Regions from separate parts of the Mesorhizobium sp. PL10 genome, predicted to be linked through region 1. Evidence: predicted binding sites of a transcription regulator. Region 1 holds the regulator's gene; each other region holds the start of a gene.

Evidence for each region. Region 1 encodes LexA, which represses DNA repair genes until DNA is damaged. Its sites were predicted from a motif close to TGTTCNNNNTGTGTTCNG; they were not measured.
Region 2: ACWGTO_RS00985 (helicase-related protein) is a predicted target of LexA. The motif match lies at 5,430-5,447, and genes of this name have one in related genera.
Region 3: uvrA (excinuclease ABC subunit UvrA) is a predicted target of LexA. The motif match lies at 4,238-4,255, and genes of this name have one in related genera.

The regions. Positions count from the first base shown of each region.
Region 1 covers NZ_JBSKBR010000006.1:84,744-92,368, reverse strand. Annotated here, with positions in the region: gene ACWGTO_RS11805 (peptidyl-prolyl cis-trans isomerase) at 1-260, shown strand, start outside; gene trpD (anthranilate phosphoribosyltransferase) at 291-1,301, shown strand; gene trpC (indole-3-glycerol phosphate synthase TrpC) at 1,306-2,118, shown strand; gene moaC (cyclic pyranopterin monophosphate synthase MoaC) at 2,121-2,603, shown strand; gene ACWGTO_RS11785 (molybdopterin molybdotransferase MoeA) at 2,604-3,809, shown strand; gene lexA (transcriptional repressor LexA) at 3,928-4,671, shown strand; gene ACWGTO_RS11775 (ComEC/Rec2 family competence protein) at 4,665-7,121, opposite strand; gene gltX (glutamate--tRNA ligase) at 7,225-7,625, shown strand, end outside.
Region 2 covers NZ_JBSKBR010000001.1:203,036-210,660, reverse strand. Annotated here, with positions in the region: gene phaR (polyhydroxyalkanoate synthesis repressor PhaR) at 38-652, opposite strand; gene ACWGTO_RS01010 (hypothetical protein) at 789-974, opposite strand; gene ACWGTO_RS01005 (acetyl-CoA C-acetyltransferase) at 955-2,139, shown strand; gene phbB (acetoacetyl-CoA reductase) at 2,256-2,981, shown strand; gene ACWGTO_RS00995 (FAD-dependent oxidoreductase) at 3,057-4,295, opposite strand; gene ACWGTO_RS00990 (TetR/AcrR family transcriptional regulator) at 4,378-4,962, shown strand; gene ACWGTO_RS00985 (helicase-related protein) at 5,613-7,625, shown strand, end outside.
Region 3 covers NZ_JBSKBR010000010.1:256,716-264,340, forward strand. Annotated here, with positions in the region: gene ACWGTO_RS18605 (DUF72 domain-containing protein) at 1-636, opposite strand, end outside; partial or broken gene ACWGTO_RS18610 (GNAT family N-acetyltransferase) at 662-1,131, opposite strand; gene uvrA (excinuclease ABC subunit UvrA) at 1,166-4,087, opposite strand; gene ACWGTO_RS18620 (hypothetical protein) at 4,821-5,078, opposite strand; gene ACWGTO_RS18625 (ATP-dependent Clp protease proteolytic subunit) at 5,189-5,797, opposite strand; gene ACWGTO_RS18630 (SRPBCC family protein) at 5,827-6,300, opposite strand; gene ACWGTO_RS18635 (ArsR/SmtB family transcription factor) at 6,297-6,611, opposite strand; gene ACWGTO_RS18640 (cupin domain-containing protein) at 6,656-7,090, opposite strand; gene ssb (single-stranded DNA-binding protein) at 7,255-7,625, shown strand, end outside.

The DNA of each region.
Region 1 (7,625 bases):
GCGCGGCAGCGATGTTCGGCGTCGGCGAAGGCGGCACCGGGCTGATCCCCTCGCCCACCGGCGAAGGCCAGATTCTGTTCAAGGTGGCCGAAGTGTTCGAGCCGGCCGGAGCCGATGCCAGTTCGGTGCCCGACGATGCCCAGAAATCCTTCACGCAAGGCATGTCCGACGATCTGCTCGACCAGTTGGTGGCGCAGCTGCAGACGCAGTACGCCGTCAGCGTCGACCAGGCCGCCGTTGCCCAGGCCTTGGCTCAATGAACGCCTTAACCCAATGAATGTCTTGGCCCCATGAGCGCCCTGAAGATCCATATCGCCAAGGTCGCCACCGGGACCGCGCTGACCTTTGACGAAGCGCGCGAAGCCTTCGACATCATCATGTCGGGCGACGCGACGCCTGGCCAGATCGGCGGCTTCCTGATGGCGCTGCGCGTGCGCGGCGAGACGGTGAGCGAGATTTCCGGCGCTGTCGCCACCATGCGCGCCAAGATGCTGCGCGTCGAAGCCCCTGAAGGCGCCATCGACATCGTCGGCACCGGCGGCGACAACTCGCACTCCGTCAACATCTCGACGGCTTCGGCCTTCGTCATCGCCGGCTGCGGCGTGCCGGTGGCCAAGCATGGCAATCGCGGCCTGTCCTCGCTGACGGGCGCCGCCGACGTGCTGGTTGCGCTCGGCGTCAAGATCGATATCCCGCCGGACGTGATCGGACGCTGCATCCATGAGGCCGGCGTCGGCTTCATGTTCGCGCCGGCGCATCATCCTGCGATGAAGCATGTCGGCCCGACCCGCGTCGAACTCGGTACCCGCACCATCTTCAACCTGCTCGGCCCGCTGTCCAATCCGGCTGGCGTCAACCGGCAGATGGTCGGCGTGTTCCTGCCGGAATGGATCGTGCCGGTGGCCGAGACATTGAAGGCGCTGGGCACAGAGCATGCCTGGGTCGTCCATGGCGACGGCTATGACGAGATCACCACTACCGGCGAGACGCAAGTTGCGGAACTTGCCGGCGGCGAGATCCGCCATTTTACGCTCATCCCGGAAGCGGTGGGTTTGCAGCGCCACACCAAGGACGAGTTGCGCGGCGGCGATGCCGCCTACAACGCCAAGGCATTGCGCGACATGCTGGGCGGCGCTACCGGGGCCTATCGCGACACGGTGCTGATGAATGCCGGCGCCGGTATGGTGGTGGCGGGCAAGGCAACGACGCTGGCCGACGGCATGGCGGCGGCGGCACAAGCCATCGACAGCGGCCGGGCGCTGGGCGTGCTCGACAGGCTGGTCGAGATTTCGAACGGATAGGACCGTGGCTGACATTCTGCGCAAGATCGAGGCCTACAAGCGCGACGAGATCGCGACGGCAAAGGCGAAGATACCGCTGGCCGAGATCAAGGCGCGGGCCAAGGACGCGGACGCGCCGCGCGGCTTTCTCAAGGCGCTTGAGGCGAAGCGCAGATCGGGCAGTTTCGGGCTGATCGCCGAAATCAAGAAGGCGAGCCCGTCCAAAGGCTTGATCCGCGCCGATTTCGACCCGCCGGCGCTGGCCCGGGCCTATGAGAAAGGCGGCGCCGCCTGTCTTTCGGTGCTGACCGATGCGCCATCCTTCCAGGGCGCGCCGGAATTTCTCACCAACGCGCGCAAGGCGGTGTCGCTTCCCGCGCTGCGCAAGGATTTCCTGTTCGACCCCTATCAGGTCTACGAGGCACGCGCCTGGGGCGCCGATGCCATCCTGATCATCATGGCCAGCGTCGACGATGCCTTGGCGAGCGAACTGGAAGCGACCGCATTCGAACTCGGCATGGATGCGCTGATCGAGGTGCATGACGAGGCCGAGACGCAGCGCGCGGTAAAACTGTCGTCGCAGCTGATTGGCATCAACAACCGCAATCTGAGAACATTCGAGACCAGCCTTGAAACCTCGGAGCGGCTGGCGTCGATGGTGCCGGGCGGCCGATTGCTGGTCAGCGAAAGCGGCATTTTCACCCACGACGATTGCCTCAGGATGCAAAAGACCGGCATCGAAACCTTCCTTGTCGGCGAAGGCCTGATGCGGCAAGAGGATGTCGCCGCGGCAACGCGCCTGCTTTTGACAGGCAAGGCGACAGCCGAGGTAGCCTGACGATGACAGCCGCCCTCACCCATCTCGGCGCCAAGGGCGAGGCCAACATGGTCGATGTCGGCGGCAAGGACGAGACGACGCGCACGGCAATCGCCGAGGGCTTTGTCTCGATGCGGCCTGAAACCCTGAAGATGATCCTCGATGGCGACGCCAAGAAGGGCGATGTGCTGGGCACAGCGCGCATCGCCGGCATCATGGCGGCCAAGAAGACGCATGAGCTGATTCCGCTCTGCCATCCGCTGCTGTTGACCAAGGTGTCGATCGACATCGAGCCGGATCCCGCTTTGCCCGGCCTAAGGGTCACCGCGCTCGCCCGCGTCACCGGCAAGACGGGCGTCGAGATGGAGGCGCTGACCGCTGCATCGGTGGCCTGCCTGACGATCTACGACATGGCCAAGGCGGCCGACCGCGCCATGGTCATCTCCGGCATCAGGCTGGTGGAAAAGACCGGCGGCAAGTCCGGCGACTACAAGGCGGGTTCGTAAATGGCGCTGGTTCCGGTCGCCGAGGCGCTTCAACGCCTCCTCGACGGCGCTGCGGCGCTGCGGGGTGAAAGCGTCGCGCTGGCGGATGCGGCCGGCCGGGTGCTGGCGGAGTCAGTCGTAGCGCTGCGCACCCAGCCGCCTTTCAACGCGTCCGCCATGGACGGCTATGCGGCCCGGGCGCAGGATGTGGCATCCGCCCCGGCGCGGCTTTCTGTAATCGGAATGGCGCCTGCCGGGCGCGGCTTTGACGGCACTGTCGGCAAGGGTGAGGCCGTGCGCATCTTCACGGGCGCGCCGCTGCCTGAAGGCGCAGACACCATCGTCATCCAGGAAAATGTCAGGGATCTCGGCGGTGGCCAGGTCGAGGTCACCGAGCCGACGGCAAAGGAACGCAACATCCGCCGCCGCGGGTTGGATTTTGCGCAAGGTGACGTCCTGCTGGAGAAAGGCCGCGTGCTCGATCCGGCCGCACTTTCGCTGGCGGCATCGGCCAACCATCCGATGGTGAATGTGGTGCAACGGCCGCTAGTCGCCATCATCGCCACCGGCGACGAGTTGCTGCCGCCGGGCAGCGCGCTTGGCCCCGACCAGATCATCTCGTCCAACGCCTATGGCGTCGCGGCCGCCGCGCAATCGGTCGGCGCGCGCGCTCTCGATCTCGGTATCGCGGCCGACCGTAGGGAGGCGATTGCAGCACTGGTGCAGAAGGCAGTCGCGGCAAAGGCCGACGTCATCGTCACGCTCGGCGGAGCTTCGGTCGGCGACCACGACCTTGTGCACGACGTGCTTACCGGCGAAGGCATGAAGCTCGATTTCTGGAAGCTTGCCATGCGCCCGGGCAAGCCGCTGATGTTCGGGCGTCTCGGCGACATCAGATGCATCGGCCTGCCCGGCAACCCGGTGGCGAGCCTGGTCTGCTCGCAACTGTTCCTGAAACCGCTTTTGGCGCAGCTGGGTGGCCGCGCCCATCGGCAGGATATGCGGCAGGCGCAGCTCGGCGCCGCGATGCCGGCCAACGATCTCAGGCAGGACTACGTGCGCGCCGTGATCACGGAAGAAGCCGGCGCACTTGTCGCAACGCCGTTCGGCATCCAGGATTCGTCGATGCTGCGAATGCTGGCCGACGCCAACGGCTTGATCGTGCGCGAGCCCTTCGCTCCAGCCGCCGCCGCGGGCGCCGCCTGCAGCGTGCTGATGTTACGCTGAACAAAACGTCAACACATTCATTAAACTTTAAAAGGTTGCGGAACACAACTGGAACAGATAGTGTTTGTTCTGGGTTTGTTTTTTCTGATTCTGGTTTCAGAACCCGTGGGGGGCCGCGATGCTGACGCGCAAACAACATGAACTCCTGATGTTCATTCATGAACGCCTGAAGGAGAGCGGAATCCCGCCGTCTTTCGACGAGATGAAGGAGGCGCTCGATCTCGCTTCCAAGTCCGGCATTCACCGCCTGATCACGGCGCTGGAGGAGCGCGGTTTCATTCGCCGGCTGCCGAACCGGGCGCGCGCGCTGGAAGTGCTGCGGCTGCCAGACTCGATTGCACCCGGCCTCAATGCGGCGAAAAAGTTCTCACCAAGCGTTATCCAGGGCAGCCTCGGTCAGAACCAGGGGGGTCTCGGCCGCCAGATCAAGCCGGCCTCGCCCTCGCGTTCGATGTCTGCCGGCAATGACGACGCGGTTTCGGCGGTGTCGATCCCGGTTATGGGCCGGATCGCCGCCGGTGTGCCGATCGACGCCATCCAGCACCAGACGCATTCGATCTCGGTGCCGCCCGACATGATCATGGGCGGCGAACACTACGCGCTCGAGGTCAAGGGCGACTCGATGATCGAGGCCGGCATTTTCGACGGCGACACCGTCATCATCCGCAATGCCGACACCGCCAGCCCCGGCGAGATCATCGTGGCGCTGGTCGACGACGAGGAAGCGACACTGAAACGCTTTCGCCGCAAGGGCGCCTCGATCGCGCTGGAAGCCGCCAATCCGGCCTATGAGACCCGCATCTTCGGACCGGATCGGGTCAAGGTGCAGGGCAAACTGGTCGGGCTGATCAGGCGTTACTGAGCCGGTTTAGGTTTGTACTTTTCGCGCTGCTTGTAAGGCGGCAGGCCGCGTGCTTCGCGTGAGAAGTGGCGTTGCTCGTGCCAGGGACGGTAGGGTTTGTCGACGGCGAAGCGAATGGTTGGGGCTGTCGCGGCCGATTGCGGATCGAAGAAGACGGCGGCACTACCATCGCGGGCAAGCTGCTTCTTGGTCACGACCAGAACCAACGGGTCGCGGCACGGATTGTAGGCGGTGGCGTCGTCGATGACGATCAGGCTCGCGAAAGCGCAGGCTGGCCGGGCTGTTTTGCGGTCTTTTGCAAGCGCGACAATGGCTCCGGACGGGTGCCGGGCAATGCAGAGATCGCCTGTGCAGTAGAAGGGTGAGCCGGGCGGCAGGTCGAGCGGATCGAGATCGAACCGCCTGTCTCCCGTCTCAAATGTCTCGGGCTGAATGATGGTCTCGGCCATCAGCGCCCGTTTCCAGTTGTCGGTGGTGAATTCGTTTGCGCGGTCCCGGTTGAGAGCGAGCTCGCCGCCACCGATCGGCACAGCCACCAGATGCGCATCCTCGGAAATGAGCACATCGGGCGTGTGCACCTGCGGCACCGTCAACAGACCAGCCAGCGCGAAAGGTACGGCCGCCAGCCTCAGCCAGGTTGTGGCCATGGTTGCGATGACCAGTGCGACCGTTGCCAGCAACACGGACTGGATGGAGATCAGGCCGACGGCATCGAGCGGCGAACGCTCGGAGATCCAGGCAGAGATCGCGATCATTGCCGTCAGGCCCTTGCCCATCACATAGAGGAATGGCCCGTCCGCGCCGAACGGCATGGCCAGCGCACTGAGCACTCCGAATGGCATGACAACCAGCGATACGATCGGCATCACAATGAGATTGGCGAGCAGACTGAGCGGCGACACGCGCTGGAAATGCCAGATCGCGAACAGCAACGTGGCGCTGCCGGCAATGATCGAGGTCATGGCGAGGCCGCCCATGCCAGCCAAGAATCTTTGCGACAGAAAACCGACAAGGGAGCGCTTTGCCGGCGGCGTTCTCACTTTGTCGGCGCGGTAGTCGGCCCAGCCGGCATAGGCGCCGACAAGGGCGGCGGTGGCGGCAAACGACATCTGAAAGCTCGGGCCGACAACCTCATGCGGCGACACCAGGATGACGGCGATGGCCGAGATTGCCAGGTTGCGCATGGTGAGCGCGGCACGATCGAACAGCACTGCGATGAGCATCACCGCCAGCATGATGAAGCTGCGCTCTGCGGCGACCACGATGCCTGAAATGACGAGATAGGCGGCGATCGAGACGAGTGCCACGGCGGCCGCATATTTCTTCACCGGCCGGCGCGAGGAGAAATCGGGAAACAGTGCGAAGGCGCCACGCAGCAACGCCATGATGGTGCCGGCGACCAGCGCCATGTGCAGACCCGAAATGGAGATGATGTGGTAGATGCCGGTGCGCCGCATCGCTTCGTTGACCTCGTCCGGAATGCCGGCGCGCACGCCGACAATGAGCGCTGCGGCAATCTCGCCTTCGGCCCCGCCGATCTTGCCCCTGATATGATCGGCAATGTTTTCGCGCGCATTCTCAATCGCGGAAGAGAGCCGTGCAGTCAGTCGCGGCGGTTCCTGCGCGGCGATGGTTTTGGGATTGCCGAGAAAGAAGCCGCTGCCGCCGATGCCGCTGAAATAGCTGTCGAAGGAGAAATCGTAGCTCTCAGGCCGCACCGGACCCGTCGGCGGCAACAGCCTGGCATAGCCGGTCACCAGGGAGCCTGCCGTCATATCGGACGGAATCCTACGCGCCGAGAGCCTGACCCGCTCCGGCGCGTAGCGCAGCTTGGGGTGAGCGGTGGAAATCACGTCGAGCGTCAGCCTGACGCGGCCGTTCTCCATGTCTTCAAGACTGACAACGCGCCCGGTCAACCGTGTCTGGATCTCGGAGCCCAGCATCTGCGTTCCGGCGCGCCAGGTCTCGACCTTGGCGGCAACCACGCCCAACGCGCATAGCATCGTAGCCATGCAGCACAGATGCGTCCTTTGCCAGGATCGCGTGGCGACAGCACAGTATGTCGCCAACGCCACAATGGCGATTGGCTGGGCAAAGCCTGGCTCGCTGGCCAGCGAGAAATAGACAATGACCCCGGCCGCCAGGAAGACCGGCACCAGCAGGAAGGCAACGCCACGGTCGAGTTCCGTGCCGGCGGCCACCGCAACGCTGCGGCGGATTGCGGGCCATGACGGACGGCGGAGCAGTCTGCCCAGACGGACGCCAGTTCCAGGCACGGCGACAGGCGCTGATGGCGCGTCATCCGGAGACAAGGGCCGGACGCCAGGTCGCGTCTCGGGCAACGCGACGGGCATCGGCTCGGCATAGGGAGTATCGGCAAACAGAGAGCGTTCGCTGACGCTTGCTTCAGCGCCCTCGCCTTCCCTCGCGCCCCAGCTACGTCCAGCCATCGGGTCTGCCCCTTGCGCCCCAGACCTCCTATGCTACATGAACGCGCAAAGCGCGAAAGTCCGCGCGATCATGCCCTGCTTTCCAGCCCTTTCCGAGAGTTCCATGCCCGACAAGGTCGTCACCCGTTTTGCCCCCTCGCCCACCGGCTACCTGCATATCGGTGGTGCGCGCACGGCGCTGTTCAACTGGCTCTACGCCAAGCACACCGGCGGCACGATGGCGCTGCGCATCGAGGACACCGACCGCGAACGCTCCAGCGCCGCGGCAACCCAAGCCATTCTGGATGGGTTGACCTGGCTTGGCCTTTCCTGGGATGGCGAGGCCGTCTCACAGTACGAGCGCGCGCCGCGCCACCGCGAGGTGGCCGAGGAACTGGTGCGTCTGGGCAAGGCTTATTACGCCTACGAGACGCCTGCAGAGCTCGAGGCGATGCGCGAGGCGGCACGCGCCAAGAGCTTGCCGCCGCGCTACAATGGCGCGTGGCGCGACCGCGACCCCTCACA
Region 2 (7,625 bases), on a different contig from region 1:
GCCCGCCTCTTCGAGCAACGGGATGGCGACTGGCGCTCTACGACATCGTGTCGAGTTTGCGCTGCATGGCGGCGATCTGGTCCTTCAATTCCTGAAGGTCGTCGCCACTCTTTTCCGGCGCTTCCTTGCGGGCCGGTTCGGGCGCAGCCGCCGCAGCGCCATTTGAGGTGGCTGACGGGAACGGCGTGAACAGGCGCATGGCGTTCTGGAACATTTCCATGTTGCGCCGCGTCTGCTCTTCCAGCGCCTTGATCGGCGTGGCGATCTTCATCACGTCGAGCGGCGACTTGCCGATCGCGCCTTTCATCTGCTCGCGGAAACGCTCCTGTTCCTTGGAGAAGGCGATCATCGACTGCTCGAGGAAGCTCGGCACGATCATCTGCATCTGGTCACCGTAGAAGGCGATCAGCTGGCGCAGGAACGGAATCGGCAGCATGTTCTGCCCATCCTTGTTCTCCAGTTCGAAGATGATCTGGGTCAGCACCGGATGGGTGATGTCGTCACCGGTCTTGGCGTCCTGGACCGTGAACTCCTCGCCCTTCTTGACCATCTCGGCCAGATCCTCGAGCGTCACATAGGTGCTGGTGCCGGTGTTGTAGAGACGGCGGTTGGCATATTTCTTGATAATGATCGGGTCGTCTTTCGCGGCCATCAGCATCCTCCCAGGGACACCGGCGCGCCTGAGTAAGCCGCCGGTAACGATTGCGCCATTTTTAAGGATATGCGCAAAAGCTCCATAATTCCAAGCGCTTTGTGCAGTGCGGCATCATTTATTGCTGCATGGCGGGCTAAATATGCTGCGCAGCAATGGCCAGGCGATCCCGCCGGCCGCTCGCGCCCTGCTTGCGGCGCATGGCCGGCATGCCCATTTCCGGTTTGACTTGGGGTGTGGAACGGGCAAGAAAAGTCCCAACAACACCCAAGAACACGACACCTCGAAGTCTGGAGAGAAAAATGTCCGCTTCCAATTCCATCGTCGTCGCCAGCGCTGCGCGCACCGCTGTCGGCTCCTTCAACGGCGCCTTCGCCGCCACACCGGCGCATGAGCTTGGCGCCGTCGTCATCAAGGAGCTTTTGTCGCGCGCCGGTGTCGAGCCGGGCGAAGTCGATGAGGTCATTCTCGGCCAGGTGCTGACGGCGGCACAGGGTCAGAACCCTGCCCGCCAGGCGTCGATCAATGCCGGCCTGCCCAAGGAGACCACCGCCTGGGGCCTCAACCAGGTTTGCGGCTCGGGCTTGCGCGCCATCGCGCTCGGCATGCAGCAGATCGCCACCGGCGACGCCAAGGTGATAATCGCCGGCGGCCAGGAGTCGATGTCGCTGTCGCCGCACGCAGAGCACCTGCGCGCCGGCGTGAAGATGGGCGACTACAAGATGATCGACACCATGATCAAGGACGGCCTGTGGGACGCTTTCAACGGTTATCACATGGGCAACACCGCCGAGAACGTCGCCCGCCAGTTCCAGATCACCCGCGACGACCAGGACCAGTTTGCGCTCGCTTCGCAGAACAAGGCCGAGGCCGCGCAGAAGGCCGGCAAGTTCAACGACGAGATCGTCGCCGTCACCATCAAGGGCAGGAAAGGTGACACCATTGTCGATCAGGACGAATACATCCGTCACGGCGCCACAATCGACGCCATGACCAAGCTGAAGCCGGCCTTCGACAAGGACGGCACGGTGACCGCCGCCAACGCTTCCGGCATCAATGACGGCGCTGCCGGCGCCTTGCTGATGACCGAGGCCGAGGCATCGCGGCGCGGCATCACCCCGCTGGTGCGCATCGCGTCCTGGGCGACCGCCGGTGTCGATCCCGCGATCATGGGCACCGGACCTATTCCCGCTTCGAAGCGGGCACTGGAGAAGGCCGGCTGGTCGGTCAAGGATCTCGACCTCGTCGAGGCCAATGAGGCCTTCGCCGCACAGGCCTGCGCGGTCAACAAGGGCATGGGCTGGGATACGTCCATCGTCAATGTCAATGGCGGCGCGATCGCCATCGGCCATCCGATCGGCGCCTCGGGCGCGCGCGTCTTCAACACGCTGGTCTTCGAGATGCGCCGCCGCGGCGCCAAGAAAGGCCTCGCCACGCTCTGCATCGGCGGCGGCATGGGCGTGGCGCTGTGCGTGGAAGCAATCTGAATAGCGAATAGGGAGTAGCGAATAGGGGAGAACTGCGTCGGCGCGACGGGAGATCAAATCCCTACTCGCTATTCGCTATTCCCTATTCGCTCCTCCGACCAACGGGAGGAGAACACATGTCCAAAACAGCAATCGTCACCGGCGGCTCGCGCGGCATAGGTGCTGCGATCTCGATCGCTTTGAAGAACGCCGGCTATTCCGTTGCCGCCAACTATGCCGGCAATGACGAGGCGGCGAAGAAATTCAGCGCCGAAACCGGCATCAAGACCTACAAATGGTCGGTCGCCGACTACGATTCCTGCGCCGCCGGGATCAAGCAGGTCGAGGCCGATCTCGGCCCGGTCTCGGTGCTGGTCAACAATGCCGGCATCACCCGCGACGCCATGTTCCACAAGCTGACGCGCGAGCAGTGGAAGGAAGTCATCGACACCAACCTCTCCGGCGTCTTCAACATGACTCACCCGCTGTGGGGCGGCATGCGCGACCGCAAGTTCGGCCGCGTCATCAGCATTTCCTCGATTAATGGCCAGAAGGGCCAGGCCGGCCAGGTCAACTATTCCGCCGCCAAGGCCGGCGACATCGGCTTCTCCAAGGCGCTGGCGCAGGAAGGTGCCCGCGCGGGCATCACCGTCAACGTCATCTGCCCAGGCTACATCGCCACCGAGATGGTCAAGGCGATCGACGAGAAGGTGCTCAACGAACGCATCATCCCGCAGATCCCTGTCGGCCGCCTCGGCGAACCGGAAGAGATCGCGCGTTGCGTCGTCTTCCTCGCCTCCGAAGACGCCGGTTTCATCACCGGCTCAACCATCACCGCCAATGGCGGCCAGTACTTCGTCTGACCGAATCGCACGGCCCGAGCGCAAAGTGCCGGCGTCTTCGCCGGTACTTTTGTTTAGAGCGTGATGCGTGTCGGTTCAGGCGACCAGCTTGAACTCGCGCTTCGCCGACGGCTTGCGCATGCCGGGCTGCTTCGGCGCCGGCAGCCTCGCCATATCGGCCCTGCTGAGACCTGACAGCTTCAGCGAAATCCTGCGCTTGGCGATCGGGTTGATGTTGACGAAACCAAGCACGAGGTTACGCAGGAAGCGCCTCAACGGGGTGCGCGTCAGCGCCATGCCGGTAAGCCGGCCGGCCAGTTCGATCACCTCCTTCGCCGCCGGGCGGCGAAGCGTCTCGTAGAGGTCGAGCTCGCTTTCAGGGCGGATGCCGTTGATCACATCGCCAAGCAGTTCTCCCAGCACCACGGCATCGATCAGTCCGGTGTTCATCCCCTGACCACCGGCCGGGCTGTGCACATGGGCGGCATCGCCCATCACGAACAGGTTCCCCTTGCGATAGGATTTGGCGATGCGGTGATGGACGCGGAAGCGCGTGCTCCAGCTTAGATCGAGAACCCGCGCCTTGCTGGCGGAAGGGCCACGGCTGTCCAGCAGCGCCTGGACGTCCGCGATGCCAGGCCGCTCCGGCGCCTCATCCATGGTCGCGACGATGCGGTAGGACCCGTCCGGCAGCGGCGCGACGACGACCAGCCCGCCCGGCGAGAACAGCAGCGAGACTTCCGTCGGGCCGAGCGGCCAGTCGAGGCGGACGTCGGCGAGAACAAAGGACCCGTCATAGGCCTCACCGTCGAAGCCGATGCCCGCAGCGTCGCGGACCACGCTATGCATGCCGTCTCCACCGACGACGTAGCGTGCCGCGATCGTGCTTTCACGTCCGTTCTGGACAAGAGTAACACGTGCTCCGTCCTTATCCTGCGTTACCCCTTTCGCCTCGACGCCGCGATGGATCCTGCCACCCAGTGCAGCAATGCGTTCGGCCAGCACCTTCTCGGTCAGGTTCTGCGGGATCATCAGCACATAGGGATATGCTGTGGGCAGACCGGCGAAGTTGAGATTGACCAGCGTCCGGTCGCGGTCGCGGATGGCAAAATTGTCGAGCTTCAATCCGAGTTCGACCAGGCGCCCGGTGACGCCGAGTGGCTTCAGTGTTTCCAGCGTCTGCGCATGGATCACGCCGGCGCGTGAGGTGTTGAGGCCTTCGGCGAGACGGTCGACCAGCACATGGTCGACGCCTGCCTGATGCAAAGCAATTGACAGCCCAAGGCCAGTTGGGCCGGCGCCAATGATCAGGACTTCGGTGGTATCGGGCAGCATTTTCTGGCTCCATTTGTCAACGCTTGGTGACTTTTAGTTTGAGCGCTTGAATTTGTCAACAGTCGTTGGCATATGAATTCTCATGATTACGAATCAGCCTAAGAAACCCAGCAAATCCGACCGTACCCGCGCACAAATCCTGGACGCCGCCAGACAGCTTTTCGCCGAGCATGGCTATGATGGCGCCTCGATCCGTGACATCGCCGCACGCGCGTCGATCGATCCGGCAATGGTGATCCGCTACTTCCACAGCAAGGATGAACTGTTCGCCAGGGCAGCGCTGTTCGACCTGCAACTGCCGGCAACCCAAGTGACCGACGAAAGCTCGATCGGTGATGCAATTATCCGACGCTTCCTTCGAACATGGGAAGGCTCAGTCAACGCCACCGGCATGGTCATCCTGCTGCGTTCAGCAGCATCGAACGAATTTGCCGCCGACAAAGTTAGGGAGATCTTCGCTACGCAGGTGAGACCGGTCGTTGCGGCGTTCGGCGACCCTGCCGACGCCGGCCGACGCGCCGGACTTGTCGCCAGCCAATTGCTTGGCCTGGCGACCTGCCGCTATCTGCTGCAGCTTCCACCGGTCGTTGCCCTGTCGCATGATGAAATCATCACCAGCATCGGCCCGACCTTGCAGCGCTACGTCACCGGAGCGGCGGCGGCCTGAAAGTCGGCCAGGCCGACGACTGTAAGCTGATCACTTGTGCTGTTCCGGCACGCAAAGATTAACAGCTCTGGCTCCGCCTGTGCGAAACCCGCGTCACAAGCTGTGAATTCTCGGTGGACAAGCTGTGCATAACACAACATGTTGGGGTGAACAAAACGGGAAAATCCCCACATCGCCAATTCGTCGCCGATTCGTTCCGGCTTTGACCGGAACGTTAACGACGAAGACCCAAGCCCACCAGCCAAATGGTTAAGGCCGGTTAGGAAAAGTCAATAATTTCATAACCTTGACGGCGACCGATTGGAGCGCGACGAGGCTTCGCCGACGAAGGTTAACGCGAACGCTCGCCTTGCATGAATCGGGCCAGTTTCAGGGATTCAGCATGTGGTGAGACTCCCGGTTACAAAATCCACATGTAGCCGTGAACAAAAGCTGAATCTGCTGGAGTCACTGATTCGTCGCCGTTTCGTTCCAGACTCGTTCCAACTGTTAATCGGAAGAGAATCCGGGGCTAGAAAGAAACTCCAGAACTGCCGGCCGGAACATTCCGCTTTCGCTTCGCGCCCGAAGTCCCTATGTGTCGCCTGTCATACGCGCCATGCGAGGCGCGCTCCCGACAACACGATGCAGAAAGCCTCATTTCCGGGCCGATGAACATCCAGCCGAAACACACCGAGCCGCTGATCCTGTCGGGCCGCGACGTGACCGCCGTGCTGGGGCCGACCAACACCGGCAAGACCCATCTCGCCATCGAGCGAATGGTCGCGCATGAGAGCGGCATCATCGGCCTGCCGCTCCGCCTTCTGGCGCGAGAAGTCTACGCCCGCGTCTGCGAAAAGGTCGGCGCCCACAAAGTGGCGCTGATCACCGGCGAGGAAAAGATCCAGCCGCCCGGCGCGAAATATTCGGTCTGTACCGTCGAGGCCATGCCGCGCGAAACCGACGCTGCCTTCGTCGCCATCGACGAGGTGCAGCTTGCCGGTGACCTCGAACGCGGCCACATCTTCACCGACCGCATCCTGCACCTGCGTGGCCGCCAGGAGACGCTGTTGCTTGGCGCGGCCACCATGCACGGCATCCTGCAACGGCTGTTGAAGGGCGTCTCTGTGGTGACGCGGCCTCGGCTGTCACACCTGGCCTATGCCGGCTCGAAGAAGCTGACCCGGCTGCCCCGGCGCACGGCGATCGTCGCCTTCTCCGCCGACGAGGTCTATGCCATCGGCGAACTGATCCGCCGACAGCAAGGCGGCGCCGCCGTCGTGCTGGGCGCCCTCAGCCCACGCACCCGCAACGCCCAGGTGGCAATGTTCCAGGCGGGCGATGTCGACTATCTCGTTGCCACCGACGCCATCGGCATGGGTCTCAATCTCGATCTCGACCATGTCGCCTTTGCCCAGAACCGCAAATTCGACGGCTACCAGTACCGCAATCTGACGGCGGCCGAGCTCGGCCAGATTGCCGGCCGCGCCGGCCGGCATCTGCGCGATGGCACCTTCGGCGTCACCGGCCAGGTCGATCCGCTGGACGAGGACCTGGTCAAGCGCATCGAAGGCCATGAATTCGATCCGGTGAAGGTGCTGCAATGGCGCACCGCGCATTTCGATTTCGCCAACCTCGATGCGCTGAAGCGCTCGATCGAGACCAACGCACCGGTCGAAGGCCTGACACGGGCGCTGCCGGCGGTCGATGCGCAGGCGCTCGAACATCTCTCCCGCGATGAGGACATCCGCGCGCTCGCCACCAATGCCAAGCGCGTGGCGCTGCTGTGGGAAGCCTGTGCGCTGCCCGATTACCGAAAGATCGCACCTGCCCAGCACTCCGACCTGATCGCCTCGATCTATACGGACCTCGCCAAACACGGCCATGTCGACGAGAACTACATGGCCGAGCAAGTGCGCAGGGCCGACACGACCGAAGGCGATATCGATACGCTGTCGCACCGGATTGCCCAGATCCGCACCTGGACATTCGTGTCCAACCGGCCGGGCTGGCTGGCCGATCAGGCACACTGGCAGGAAAAGACGCGCGAAATCGAAGACAGATTGTCGGATGCGCTGCATGAGCGGTTGACGAAACGGTTTGTAGACCGCAGGACTTCCGTCCTCATGCGGCGCCTTAGAGAAAATACAATGCCTGAAGCCGAAATCAGTCCTACCGGAACCGTCCTTGTCGAAGGCCATCATGTCGGCGAGTTGCAAGGGTTCCGCTTCACCGCCGACCAGAGCGCTGGCGGCGAAGACGCCAAGGCCGTGCGCACGGCGGCGCAAAAAGCACTGGCCGCCGAGTTCGAGGCGCGCGCCGACCGTTTCGGCGCCTGCGCCAATGGCGACCTCGCGCTCGGCTCCGACGGCACGCTGCGCTGGATCGGCGCACCGATCGGCACGCTGGTTGCGGGCGAAGACGCGCTGAAGCCGCGCCTGGTGCTTCTGGCCGATGAGCAGCTGACCGGCCCGGCCCGCGACAAGGTCGCCGCGCGCGCCGAGCGTTTCGTCAATTTCCAGATCGAATCCCTGCTGAAGCCGTTGGTCGACTTGAAGAATGCCGAGCAGATCACCGGCATCGGCCGCGGCATCGCCTTCCAGCTCGTCGAACATTTCGGCCTCATCAACCGCCGCGACATCGCCGAGGAGATGAAGTCGCTCGATCAGGAGGGACGCGCCGCC
Region 3 (7,625 bases), on a different contig from region 1:
CGCCCATTCGTCCAGCCCTTTCGGCGTATAGCAGTCGGGATTGTCGTCCGAGCCCGACTGCAGCCGCGCGTAGACGAAGTCGCCGGTGATGTCGGCGATATCAGGGTATTTGGCATGGTCGGCATAGACGATCGCCGCCTTGTATTTGCGAGCGAGTGCGGCAAATTCCGGCACGATGAAACTGTCGTTGCGCACCTCGAGCGCATGGCGCAGCGCCACCCCGTCCTGTTTTTCCGGCAGCAGTTTCAGGAAGGCCTCGAAATCGTCGGGATCGAATTTCTTCGTCGGCGCGAACTGCCACAGGATCGGCCCGAGCTTCTCGCCGAGTGCCGCGACGCCGGAGCCTAGGAAGCGCGTTATGGATTCGCCGGCTTCGCCGAGCACGCGCCGGTTGGTGACGAAGCGATTGCCCTTCAGCGAATAGACGAAACCGTCCGGCGCTTCGCTCGCCCATTTGATGAAGGTCGGTTCCTTGAAGCTGGAATAGTAGGTGCCGTTGACCTCGATGCTCGGCACCTGCCGGCTTGCATAGTGCAGTTGCTTGGCCTTCGACAGTTTGTCGGGATAGAAGGACGTATCCCAGGGTTCGAAAGTCCAGCCGCCCATGCCTGAGCGGATTGTCCCGGATTTGCTCATAGTCGTCCTCCCGAGTTCAGAAAAATCAGGCTGCCGTGCTCTCGCTGACCGGCTTGGCCATGTCGACCACCGTCCATCCCGGCCGGTGGGGATTGGCCCGGCGGCCGGTCTCGCGAAAGCCATAGGCGGTATAGATTGCAATGTTCCGTTCCATGCGCGAATTGGTGTAGAGCCGCACCTCCGGCACGCGCCACGATCGCGCCTGCTCCTCCGCGAAGTCGAGCAGCGCAGTGCCGAGTTTCCTGCCCTGGAAGGCGGGGAAACCGCGACGCTGAAGATCATCGCATGATCGGGATGCCGCTCGACGACGATCAGCCCGGCGAGACCCGAGCCACGCTCCAAGAGCCAAACCTCGCCGCGTTCGATGCGCGGGGCATAATCTTCGGTGACCGGGATCGGCGGGGCGCCTAGCAGGGGCGTGTAGTGCTCATAGGCGGCCTGCGTCAGCGAGACGACTGCGTCGAGATCACCGGCAAGCGCCTGTCGGAATGTCATTCAAAACTCCCCAGGCGCTCGACCGGTCTGTCTACTATTCCGCGGCTTCGCGCTTGCCCCCGGGGCGCCGTTCCAGCAGCTCCTTGAGGAACTGCCCGGTATAGCTGCGCTTTTCGCGCACGATGGCTTCGGGCATGCCCTGGGCGACCAGCTCGCCGCCGCCGTCGCCGCCTTCGGGGCCGAGATCGAGCACCCAGTCGGCGGTCTTGATCACTTCGAGATTGTGCTCGATGACCACCACCGTGTTGCCCTGGTCGACCAGTTCGTGCAGCACTTCCAAAAGCTTAGCGACATCGTGAAAATGCAGGCCGGTGGTCGGCTCGTCCAGGATGTAGAGCGTCTTGCCGGTCGCCTTGCGCGACAATTCCTTGGCGAGCTTGATGCGCTGCGCCTCGCCGCCGGACAGCGTCGTCGCCTGCTGGCCGATATGGATGTAGCCAAGGCCAACCTGCTTCAGCGTGTCGAGCTTGTCGCGCACGCCGGGCACGGCGGCGAAGAAGTCGACGCCTTCCTCGACCGTCATGTCCAAAACGTCGGCGATCGACTTGCCCTTGAACACGACGTCGAGCGTCTCGCGGTTGTAGCGCTTGCCGTGGCAGACATCGCAGGTGACGTAGACGTCGGGCAAAAAGTGCATCTCGATCTTGATGACGCCGTCGCCCTGGCAGGCCTCGCAGCGGCCGCCCTTGACGTTGAACGAGAACCTGCCCGGCTGATACCCGCGCGCCTTGGCCTCTGGCAGGCCGGCGAACCAGTCGCGGATCGGGGTGAAGGCGCCGGTATAGGTGGCCGGATTGGAGCGCGGTGTGCGGCCGATGGGCGACTGGTCGATGTCGATGACCTTGTCGAGGAACTCGAGGCCCTCGATGCGGTCGTGGTCGGCCGGATGTTCGCGCGAGCCCATGATGCGCCGCGACGCCGCCTTGAACAGCGTCTCGATCAGGAAGGTCGACTTGCCGCCGCCCGACACGCCGGTGACGGCGGTGAAGGTGCCGAGCGGAATTTCGGCGGTCACGTTCTTCAGATTGTTGCCGCGCGCGCCGACGATCTTCAGCCGGCGATTCTTCTTCGCCTCGCGCCTGACACCAGGCGTGGCCACTTCAAGCGCGCCCGACAGATACTTGCCGGTGATCGAGTTGGGGTTGGCCATCACCTGCTGCGGCGTGCCCTGGGCGATGATCTCGCCGCCATGAATGCCGGCGGCCGGCCCCATGTCGACGACATAGTCGGCATGCAGGATGGCGTCCTCGTCATGCTCGACGACGATCACCGTGTTGCCGATGTCGCGCAGGTGCTTCAGCGTGTCGAGCAGGCGCGCATTGTCGCGCTGGTGCAGGCCGATCGACGGCTCGTCCAGCACATAGAGGACGCCGGTGAGGCCGGAGCCGATCTGCGAGGCCAGGCGGATGCGCTGGCTCTCGCCGCCCGACAGCGTGCCCGAATTGCGCGACAGCGTCAGATAGTCCAAGCCGACATCGTTGAGGAAGCGCAGCCGGTCGCGGATTTCCTTGAGCACCCTGACAGCAATCTCGTTCTGCTTGTCGTTCAGTTGCGCCGGCAGGTCGGTGAACCATTTGTCGGCGCTGCGGATCGACTGCTCGGTGACCTCGCCGATATGTTTTCCGGCGATCTTGACCGCTAGCGCTTCCGGCTTCAGCCGGTAGCCTTTGCAGGCGGGGCAGGGCGTCGCCGACATGAAGCGCTCGATCTCCTCGCGCATCCAGGCGGATTCGGTTTCCTTCCAGCGCCGTTCCAGATTGGGGATGACACCTTCGAACGTCTTGGTCGTCTTGTAGGAGCGGAGACCGTCATCATACTGGAAAGTGACCTCGCGCTCGCCGGTGCCGCGCAGCACGGCTTCCTTTGCCTCTTCGGTCAGATCCTTGAACTTGTCGCCGAGCTTGAAGCCGTAGGCCTTGCCCAGCGCTTCCAGCGTCTGCGCATAATAGGGCGAGGTCGACTTCGCCCACGGGCTGACGGCGCCATCGCGCAGCGAGACGTTCTCGTCGGGCACGATCAGGCTGGCGTCGATGGCGCGCTGGCTGCCGAGACCGTCGCAGGTCGGGCAGGCGCCGAATGGGTTGTTGAACGAGAACAGCCTGGGCTCGATCTCCGGAATGGTGAAGCCGGACACCGGGCAGGCGAATTTTTCGGAGAACAGGATGCGCTCATGCGTCTCGTTCTTCGACTTGTTGACGGAGTCCTCGCCGGTCTGGCTGGCGTCGAGTGGGCGGTCGGCGAATTCTGCCACCGCCAGCCCTTCGGCGAGCTTCAGTGCGGTTTCGATGGAATCGGCCAGCCGCGTCGCCAGATCGCCGCGCACGACGATGCGGTCGACGACGACGTCGATGTCGTGCTTGTATTTCTTGTCCAGCGCCGGCACGTCGGCAATCTCGTAGAAGACACCGTCGACCTTGACGCGCTGAAAGCCCTTTTTCTGCAGCTCCAGCAGTTCCTTGCGGTACTCGCCCTTGCGGCCGCGCACGATCGGCGCCAGCAGGAACAGCCGCGTGCCTTCCTCGACCGCCAGCACCCGGTCGACCATCTGGCTGACCGTCTGGCTCTCGATCGGCAGGCCGGTGGCCGGCGAATAGGGGATGCCGACGCGCGCGAACAGCAAGCGCATATAGTCGTAGATCTCGGTAACGGTGCCAACCGTCGAGCGCGGGTTCTTCGACGTGGTCTTCTGCTCGATGGAGATGGCAGGCGACAGGCCGTCGATCTGGTCGACATCAGGCTTCTGCATCATTTCGAGGAACTGGCGCGCATAGGCCGACAGGCTCTCGACATAGCGACGCTGGCCCTCGGCATAGATGGTGTCGAAGGCGAGCGACGATTTGCCGGAGCCCGACAGGCCGGTCATGACGATCAGGCTGTCACGCGGCAGGTCGAGATCGACATTCTTCAGATTGTGTTCGCGTGCACCGCGAATGGAAAGGTATTTATGGTCGGCCATCGCCGGTCGCCGCCTCAAGTCTGGTATCAGTGGGATCGGCGGGGTTATCCCGGCCACCCCCTATGTAGGTATTTTTGCCGCCACGTCGAGAGACGTCACACTTCTCGACCAAAGTCGTTTAACCGTCTTTCTCCCACAGGGGCAAGCGGAAAGAACAAAGGCCGAACACGCTCCTGACAAAGCTGTGCAGAAACCTGACAAGGGTGTTTCAAAAACTGACCCTGACGTAAGCTCCCGGCGATCACATTTTTCGGTAACCGGCTATTCAACGGTTGACGTCACCGACTCAGGGGCGCAGTGTCCAGAAGTCAACGAAGCCGGCCGTCTTTCGATGGCCTCGCCGCCCACAGGCGCCTGCGAGACGCCGCAGGTTTTGCGATTTGCGCTTCGGACGACACAGTCGCAACGGACATAGGAGCGGAGCATGACGCCACCGGATAGTCCTTTGAGGCTCCACATCTCGTTGGAGCCGCGGCGGGCATAAGTGCCAGGGTTCAGCGTTTTCGCCACCCGACAAACCGTGACCTGCCGTATCACACCAAAATCAGAGACGGATAGTCGGATCGTCGGCTGAATGCCGCGAAGCATCCGAGACAAAAGTCGGTATAACACTACCGGCAAGTTGGATCTGGAATCCAAAAAAAGCCCCGACCGTTTGCGGAAGCGACGGCGGGGCTGTTTGTTTGTGCGGCTTACCGAGGCAGCCGACGAGGGTCGCTCTGTCGCCGGCACCCTATCGGTTGGAAGGCTTGTTCGCACCCACCCCGACATCGACAGTGATGCTGCCGGAAATCCTGACATCGGTGTCGCCGATCTTGAATGTGCCGTTCTCGCCGGAGGGCAGCACGTCGTCGGGCTCGGGCTGCGGCGCCGGCTTGGCAATGCGGTAGTCGCCGGTCACGCCGGGCAGGGCGCCTTTCGACGACTTGGACGTGCTGTCCCCGGCAAGAGCCGCGCTCGCGGTCACGGCGGTGATCACGATGGCTGTCATCAGTCTGTTCAGGCGGTAGCGCATCGCTGGACTATAGTGTCGCGCCCAATGCGAGGCCAGACCGGCGGCGTCGAAATTGACACGACGCCGGCTCGCGTTCAATCCGGCGATCAGGCCGCCGCCTGCTTGCGGGTGTCGAAAACATGGTCAACGAGGCCCCAGTCCTTGGCCTCGCGCGCGGTCATGAAGAAATCGCGGTCGAGCGTGCGTTCGACCTCTTCATAGGTGCGTCCGCAATGCTGCGCGTAGAGCTCGGTCATGTGCCGCTTGGTGCGCAAAATGCCTTCGGCATGGCGCTGGATGTCGGAGGCCTGGCCCTGGAATCCACCCAGGGGCTGATGCAGCACGATGCTGGCATTGGGCAGGGCGATGCGACGTCCCGGCGTTCCCGCCATCAGCAGGAACGAGGCCATCGAGGCGGCAAAGCCCATGCACACCGTCGACACCGGGCAGCTGACATATTGCATCGTGTCGTAGATGGCGAAGCCGCTGCTCACCACGCCGCCCGGCGAGTTGATGTAGAGCGAGATCTCCTTGTCGGGATTGTCCGATTCCAGCGACAGAAGCTGGGCGCAGACCAGCGCCGACATGCCGTCATTGATCTCGCCGTTGACAAAGATGATGCGCTCGCGCAGCAGCCGCGAGAAAATGTCGAAGGCGCGTTCGCCGCGGCTCGATTGCTCGATCACCATCGGCACCAGATTGGCAAAGCCGCTCATCCCATTGTCTCCGTTCGTTTTTCTCTAGATCAAGCTGCGCGCAGCAACAGGCGCGGCGCGTTCGCGGCGATAGGTAGCGTGGGCTTGTCTGCGCGGAGCGAAAGCCGGCAACTGCCGCCCGCCATCGCAACCGCAGGCGTTGCCGCCTGGACGAAGCCGTCATGGACGATGCGCAGATGCGTGCCGTCGGAAACGGTGCGGGAAAGCGTGAAGGTGACGATGCTGTCCAGCCCATTGGCATTTCTGGTTTCGGACCGCTCGCGCCAGGAATAGCGCAGCAACCGCCCCGGCTCGGCATCGAGCACTTCGCACTCGATCGGCGCGTCCGGTCCGGCAAAGGCAAAGCGGGTGCCGGTTTCCGGCTTGATGTCGTTTGGCATCATCCACGCCGCCAACAGCTCCGGCACGGTCAGCGCCCGCCACACCTTTTCCGGTGCGTCCGGCAGATCGCATTCGAAGGCGAGGCTATCCTTGGCGGTCTGCGCCTGCTTTTCATCGGTCATTGGTCCATGTCCTTCAAAACGGCCTTCAGTCTTTCGATGCGCTCCGGCCAGAATGCGCGGTAGCGTTCGATCCAGCCGAGCAACGGCTCGAGCCCTTGCGGATCGGTGCGGTAGTACGCATTGCGGCCCGACCGCCTTTCGCTGACCAGGCCGGCGCCGCGCAGCACCGCCAGGTGCTGCGACACCGCCGGCTGCGACACGCTCATGCCGCTGCGCAACTCCGACACGCTCATCTCGCCGGCGGCAAGCCGTTCAAAGACGGCACGCCGTGTCGGGTCGGCGAGGGCGCGAAAAATCTCTGCTTCGATCATGGCAAAAGCATAAGTCGATACTTATCGATTTGGCAAGCGCTGTTTTATTCGCTCGCTGCAAGCCAGCGCCTCACCGGCGCGGTTGCCCCCTCGAACGTCGCTTCGAAGATTGGCGACGCCAACACGGCATGGATATGAAGCGTATCGGTGCCGGCATTTCGAAAGCCGTGTTGTCTCTGCGCTGGAATGAGGAGCGACTGTCCGGCAGTCAGCGTCACGTGGTCGTCATCGATCCACATTTCGGCGGTTCCGGCGATGACGCTCAGCACCTCCTCGACCGGGTGCCGATGTGACGGAGCCCCGACGCCCGGCTGAACCCATTGTTCGAACATGCAAAGCTGGCGGGCTCCATTGCTGGCGGAAACCTGCATGCGGGTCTCCACGCCGGCCCGCCATTGCTCGCGCGGCTGGTCCAGATGCGCAATGACCTTCATTCGCCACAGCCTTTCGATCCCGCATGGTCGCAATTTCAGGCGCATACCCTACCTCTTGTTGACGTTCCTTGACAGAAGGGGGCGGCAGGAATAGAACAAAAAAAGAACAAAAACCTTGTGGGAAAAGCCAGCCTTTGCGGGCATGGGCGGCTCGCAGGCTGTAAGGTGAGCGACTTGAAATTTGTTTCGGATGAGCGCGGAGAAGTGTCATGGCGGGTAGCGTCAACAAGGTCATTCTGGTCGGAAACCTCGGCGCGGACCCCGAAATCCGCCGCCTGAATTCCGGTGATCCGGTCGTCAACATCCGCATCGCCACGTCGGAAAGCTGGCGCGACAAGAATTCCGGCGAGCGCAAGGAAAAGACCGAGTGGCACAACGTCGTCATTTTCAATGACCAGATCGCCAAGGTCGCCGAGCAATATCTGAAGAAGGGCATGAAGGTTTACGTCGAAGGCCAGCTGCAGACACGCAAATGGCAGGACCAGACCGGCGCCGACAAATACACGACGGAAGTCGTGCTGCAGAAATTCCGCGGTGAGCTGCAGATGCTCGATTCACGCGGCGAGGGCAGCGGCCAGGT